DNA from 2 places in the Mycoplasma sp. P36-A1 genome. Region 2 is predicted to be linked to the other one. Evidence: riboswitches for the same ligand, from Rfam matches in the RefSeq annotation. Region 2 holds a riboswitch; the other holds the start of a gene.
What was found. Region 2 has a riboswitch for thiamine pyrophosphate ahead of thiD (bifunctional hydroxymethylpyrimidine kinase/phosphomethylpyrimidine kinase). Riboswitches for the same ligand answer to the same signal wherever they lie in the genome.
Positions count from the first base shown of each region.

Region 1: another riboswitch for thiamine pyrophosphate. It lies ahead of ACD762_RS06365 (YkoF family thiamine/hydroxymethylpyrimidine-binding protein); the one in region 2 lies ahead of thiD (bifunctional hydroxymethylpyrimidine kinase/phosphomethylpyrimidine kinase).

Region 1 covers NZ_CP168083.1:1,313,022-1,316,240, forward strand. Annotated here, with positions in the region: gene ACD762_RS06360 (IS30 family transposase) at 1-570, shown strand, start outside; TPP riboswitch at 1,152-1,249, shown strand; gene ACD762_RS06365 (YkoF family thiamine/hydroxymethylpyrimidine-binding protein) at 1,318-1,929, shown strand; gene ACD762_RS06370 (ECF transporter S component) at 1,929-2,516, shown strand; gene ACD762_RS06375 (ATP-binding cassette domain-containing protein) at 2,516-3,219, shown strand, end outside.
Region 2 covers NZ_CP168083.1:1,806,901-1,810,119, reverse strand. Annotated here, with positions in the region: gene ACD762_RS08780 (PTS sugar transporter subunit IIC) at 1-346, shown strand, start outside; gene ACD762_RS08775 (VOC family protein) at 435-821, shown strand; gene ACD762_RS08770 (hypothetical protein) at 1,033-1,572, shown strand; TPP riboswitch at 1,632-1,729, shown strand; TPP riboswitch at 1,770-1,867, shown strand; gene thiD (bifunctional hydroxymethylpyrimidine kinase/phosphomethylpyrimidine kinase) at 1,924-2,727, shown strand; gene thiM (hydroxyethylthiazole kinase) at 2,672-3,219, shown strand, end outside.

The sequences.
Region 1 (3,219 bases), 490 kb from region 2:
CATGCTTCATCCTCTGTAGTAGAAATGGATACAGTATATAATAATATATCAACTGGTCCATTTATTCAGACTTTTTATATTAGAAAATTCAAAATTATGATTGGGGTCTATCAAAATGAAAAATCTATGGAAGCAATGGTAAATGGTCTAAAATATTTAAAGTCTTTACTTGGAGATGACTTATATAAAAATATATTTCAGGTGATTTTAACAGATAGAGGTAGTGAATTTTATGCAACTGATAAAATTGAAGAATTAGGTAGTAAATTATTTTATTGTGATCCAATGGCTTCATATCAAAAAGCAAATGTTGAAAGAGGCCATGTAACATTGCGATATATATTGCCAAAAGAAAAAGATCTAAATAATCTTGGCTTAAAATCACAAGAAGATTTAGATCTAATCTTTTCACATATTAATTCATATCCAGTTGAAACTTGTAATGGTAAATCACCAATTAATTATATGAAATATTTTATTGATAACACCAATGAAATATTACAATTACTAAAAATTAGTGAAATAGAACCTTCAAGTATAATACTTAAGCCAAAACTTATAAAGAAATAAACCGTAACGAATTAATATCAAAATAAGCGAAATTCTATCGAATGAATGAATACATACATAGTAGAAGTTAGTGTTACAACATTACAAAATTACAAAACTACTATGATTTTCAGTGTGTAGAAATTAGTCTTACTTTGAATATAAGTATACCACTATAGATAAGTATTGAAAGTAAACATCACTAAAAAAACACCTTTTAATCGTTAGATATAGAATTTAGTATTACATGAACCATCTATAGCCTAAGTGTAGAATTAAGTTTTACACTTTACCAAGCAATTTTAACTCAGCTTCTCTATTCTATCATATCTTTATATTTATTACTAGAAGTAATTATAAAACAATTAGTAAAATATTATTATCTTATGTTTTATGTGATTATGTAGCTGAATCATTATTTATTTAAATTTTTAGTTTATATAATATTAAAATTGTTTTAAAAACATAATTATGAATATAACTATAATAGTAGTAATACATAATTCAGCCTGAAAAAAACTTTAGTTAACCATTATTTTACGATATTTTTATTTTACTAGTCTTTTTTTGTGTTATATTTATTACATACAATTTAATACATTCTTTTCCACTAGGGGCGCTTAATGCTGAGATGGTCTTTTCCTGTCCCTTTGAACCTGATTTGGTTAGTACCAACGTAGGGAAGTGATTACGATTTAACACGTAACCGTTTTTGTTCAGTGGAATAAGCACGGTTTTTTTGTATATAAATTTTTTGGAGGTATTAAAATGCAAAACAAAGCACAATGTGGTTGCACTGGTAATATTAATATTACTGGTTGCCGTCTATCGTATTATCCTATGTCTAATGATTATGTCAATATAATATTAGATGCTGTTAAAGATGTAGATTCAAGTAAGGTTTATAGTAAAACTGATTTATTTTCAACAATGTATCGTGGAAGTCAATCTTATGTAGTACATACTGCTAAGCAGTTATTTACTAATGCTTATCACAAAGATATTCATAGTGTTTGTGAATTAACTTTTTCTAAAGGCTGTCCTGGAGATGTTGATGCTGATGTTATTATTCAAGAAAATGAGCTGGATAATTTAGATGTAAAAACTGATGATTCTTTTCTAGTACATGCTAAGTATTCTTTTTATGTTTTTGGAGATAATGATTATATGAAAGAAATTATGTATATTGTAGAACTTGCAAATAAATATAATTTAAAACCTACTAGTGATCACTATGTAACTCTTTTAACTGGTTCTGCTAAAGATATGTTTGATTATTTCAATGAAGTTTTAAGTTATTCTTTTAAAAACTTGAATCACTATGTTTTAGAAGCAACTTTAAGTGTAAACAGTCCTAGTTTAAAAGGAGAAACTCTATAATGAAAAATATGTATAAATGGGAATTAAAAGACATAATTATGATTGGTCTAATTTCAATTATTTTTGGAATTATTTATTTAGGAGCTGTTCATATTGGTATTTATTTAGGAGTTTTACTAACACCTCTTGGTTTAGGTATCTTAGCTAATGAATTTATTTTTGGAATTTGGTTTATGGCGGCAACACTTGCTGTTTATATTATTAGAAAACCAGGAGTTGCTACAATAGCTGAAATGCTTGCAGCTTTAATTGAAGTTTTTTTAGGAAACATGTATGGCCCAATTATTTTTGTGTCTGGTTTAGTTCAAGGTATTGGTTCTGAAGCAGCTTTCTTTGCAACTTCATATAAAAGTTATTCAATGAAAACTTTTACTATATCTGCTTTAGGTGCAACAATTACAAGCTTTATTTGGGGATTCTTCCGTTCTAATTTTACAGGTATCTCTATTGGAATGTTAGTTGCGATTTTTGTAATTAGATTTATTTCAGCTTGGTTTTTTAGTGGATTTTTAGTTAAAAAATTAGTAGATGCATTAGCTAAGACTGGTGTTTTAGAAAACTATGAAATAAACAACAATGAAGTCTAATGTCTTTAGTTATAAAAGATTTCAGTTTATCATTTAAAGAATATACTTTATTTAATAAATTAAATCTTGAATTTGAAAATAATTCTTTCAATCTAGTTACTGGTGTTAGTGGAAGTGGAAAATCTACATTGTTTCATTTCATTTCTAATTCTTTAAATAAATCTTCAATTAAATTTGAAGGTAATGTTTTTATTGATGATATTGACTTATATGAATTAAATAATCAAGATAGATGTCATTATTTATCTTTGATGTTTCAAAACCCTGATTTACAGTTTTGTATGGATACTGTTGAAAATGAACTAATATTTTGCTTAGAAAATATTAATTGTGATCCCTTATTAATTAAAGATAAAGTTATGAATGCTTTAAACTTTGTAAATATCTGCCATTTGCAAACTAGAGTGCTTTCAACTTTATCTGGAGGTCAAAAACAGTTAGTTGCTTTAGCATGTAATTATATACTTGATAGTGATGTCTGGTTGTTAGATGAACCTTTTGCCAATGTTGACCCTGACACAACTAGACTACTGATCAAGAAATTAGTACAACTACAACACGATAAAAATAAAACTATTATTATTATCGATCACAAAATTGATAAATTATTAGCTTTCAGTGATAATATATATGTCTTAGATAATAAAACAATAACAGTATATAATAAAGATAATTATCCTAATACTGAAAACTATAATTTTAT
Region 2 (3,219 bases):
GCTAGGAACATCTATTGCTATAATATTAGGATCACCAAAACTACTAATGGCAAACTTTATAAAAAATCCTAAAATGATAATACCTGGTGCACTTGCATCAGCTATAACATCAACATTAGGAGTATATTTAAACATTCAAGGAACTTCATTATCAGCAGGGTTTGGTACTTGTGGTTTAATAGGACCAATTACACATTTAAGTATAGTTGGATATAACCTAAATAACATTGTAACAACAATTATGGCATTTGCAGTTGCACCATTTATAGTAGCCTTAATACTAAATTATCTATTTAAATACAAATTAAAGCTAGTAACTAATCTAGACTATAAAGTAAATCTTTAATATTATAAAAAACTTAAATGTAAAGTCTATTATAATTTAACACAATATTGTATAATAAATATAAGAAGTACAAACAGGGAGGTAATTTATGTATACAGGAGTAGAAATTGATTTCATAGTAAAAGATAGTTTACAAGCCATCAAAATATATCAAAGCATTTTTGATGTAGAACTATTAGAGAAAACAAACTTAGAAGTAGGCTTAAACGAAGTAGTATTCAAAATATTTAACACAAGATTTCATATGTTAGACGAAAATGAAGAATACCATTTACATGCACCAAAACCAGATATTTATATGCCAATATGGTTTAATGTAGTCGTTTTAAATATAGAAGAAGTTCATAAAAAAGCACTAAGACTTGGATGTATTGAAATACAACCAATAAAAGAGATGAAAGAATATAAAGTAACTAACTCAATGTTTAAAGATGAATTTGGCTATTTATGGATGTTACATCAGATAAAAGAATAAAGATAATATCAAGACGCTTTAAAAAGCGTTTTTTTTATTACCTAGAGTGATATTAAAAATAATAAATCTAAATATTTTATGATAATTGTTACTAAAAAGTAAGAGTAACTTAAGAAAAAAATAAGGACTTTTAATTAATGAATTTGCTACTATATTATTAAGAAAAAGAAAGGAGATATAATAAGTAAAATTGATAAAAAGGAGAAATAAAATGAAATTTAAAAAAATATTTGCAATAGTATGCATATGCATTATCGCAACAGCATGTGGGCAAAAAAAAGCCGAAAAAAAAGCAGATACTAAAACAGAAACCAAAGCAGATGCAAAGGCTACAAGTCAAGAAGTAGCTTTTGATTCAGACAAAAACAAAAGTGATAACATTTTTAAAAGTAGTACATATTATGATGCTGTAATAAAAGAATTTAAAAAATTACCTGAAGAAAAAAAGGGATATTTTAGTGGAGAAAAAAATAAAATAGAAATAACAATAGGAAAGTATAAAGATAATATAGGATTAACATCAGTAGATTACATCGCTCCTAAAAAAGAAACAGCAGCCCTTTTAAAAGAAGTAAATACACTGCTTAAATCACAGACAATTAAAGAACTAACAGCAAAAGACATGGATAAAATAATTGCTGCAACAGGTAAAGAAACAATAATAAATGGTGTAACATTTACAACAGTTGCAAGCAAGAAAGCAGATACAGTACACATAAATGTATCAGCATTTAAAGAGTCTAAAAAATAAAATTCCTTATACTAATATTTACAAAGGCATATTCTAATGGTAAACTAATAATATATATAAAATGAATGCAGGGGAACGATTAATCGTTGAGAAGGTAAAACCTGACCCTTAGAACCTGATAGTTAACACTAGCGAAGGAAGCAGTAAATTAAAATTTAAGCTCCTTTTTGGAGCTTTTTATATTTAAAACAAAATAATTATGTTTGCAGGGGAACGATTGATCGTTGAGAAAGTTAAACTTGACCCTTTGAACCTGTTAGTTAACACTAGTGTAGGAAGCAAACCATTGAAAATATGATGGTGCTTTATACAGGGCATCATTTTTTATTTATATAGAAAGAAGGCATATTAATGAAACCAATATTAAGTATTGCAGGATCAGATTGCAGTGGCGGTGCTGGAATTCAGGCTGATATCAAAACCTTTTCAGCACATGAATTATTTGGAATGTCAGTGGTTTGTTCAGTAGTTGCAGAAAATACCCAGACAGTTTTGGATTATCAAGATATAAATATCGATATAATTAATAAACAAATAGAAGCGATATTTGAAGACTTAAGACCAGAAGCAGTCAAAATAGGAATGTTATCAAGTAAAGAAATTATGAATACAGTAGCTATAAAGTTAAAAGAATATCAGGCAAAAAATATAGTTGTTGATCCAGTAATGTTTGCTAAGAACGGAAGTGCTTTAATGGCAAGAGACAGTATAGAAACACTGAAAGCAGTAATACTGCCGATAGCTGATTTAATAACACCTAATATCCCCGAAGCAGAAGAAATTGCTCAAATGAAAATAGAAAATCATAAAGATATGGAAAAGGCAGCTAAAATAATAATAAATATGAAGGCAAAAGCAGTGTTAATAAAAGGTGGACACAGTAAAGAAGATGCTACAGATATCTTATATGATGGAAAAAATTTTTATTACTATAAAGCAGAAAGAATAAATACAAAAAATACGCATGGAACAGGATGTACTTATTCTTCAGCAATTGCATCTAATTTAGCAAAAGGATTATCTTTAAATGAAGCAGTTGCACAAGCAAAAAAATATGTAACAACTGCAATTAAACATTCACTTAATATTGGAAGTGGTCATGGACCAACAAACCACTTTTATAATTTATATCAAAATCAAAAGAAAGAAGACTAGAAAAATGAACCAATATACAAATAATTTAAAAAATGTAAAAGATATAAAACCATTAGTACACCATATTACAAACTATGTAAGTGTTAATGATTGTGCCAATATAACATTAAGCATAGGTGCTTCACCACTAATGGCAGATGATATAAAAGAAGTAGCACAAATAGTTAGCATTAGTTCAGTTTTAGTATTGAATATAGGTACACTTAACCAAAGAACAATCTTAGCAATGATAAAAGCAGGTGAAAGAGCTAATCAATTAGATATTCCTGTAGTACTAGATCCAGTAGGAGTAGGAGCATCAGAATTAAGAGATGAAGCAATATCTAGAATATTAAACAGAGTCAAAATAACAGTATTAAGAGGGAATATATCAGAAATAAGCTTTATTGCAGGATTAAATTCTAAAACAAAAGGTGTAGATGCATCAGAACAAGATATTAAAAGAAATGATAACAAAGTAGAGATAGCTAGAAACCTAGCAAAAAAATTAGA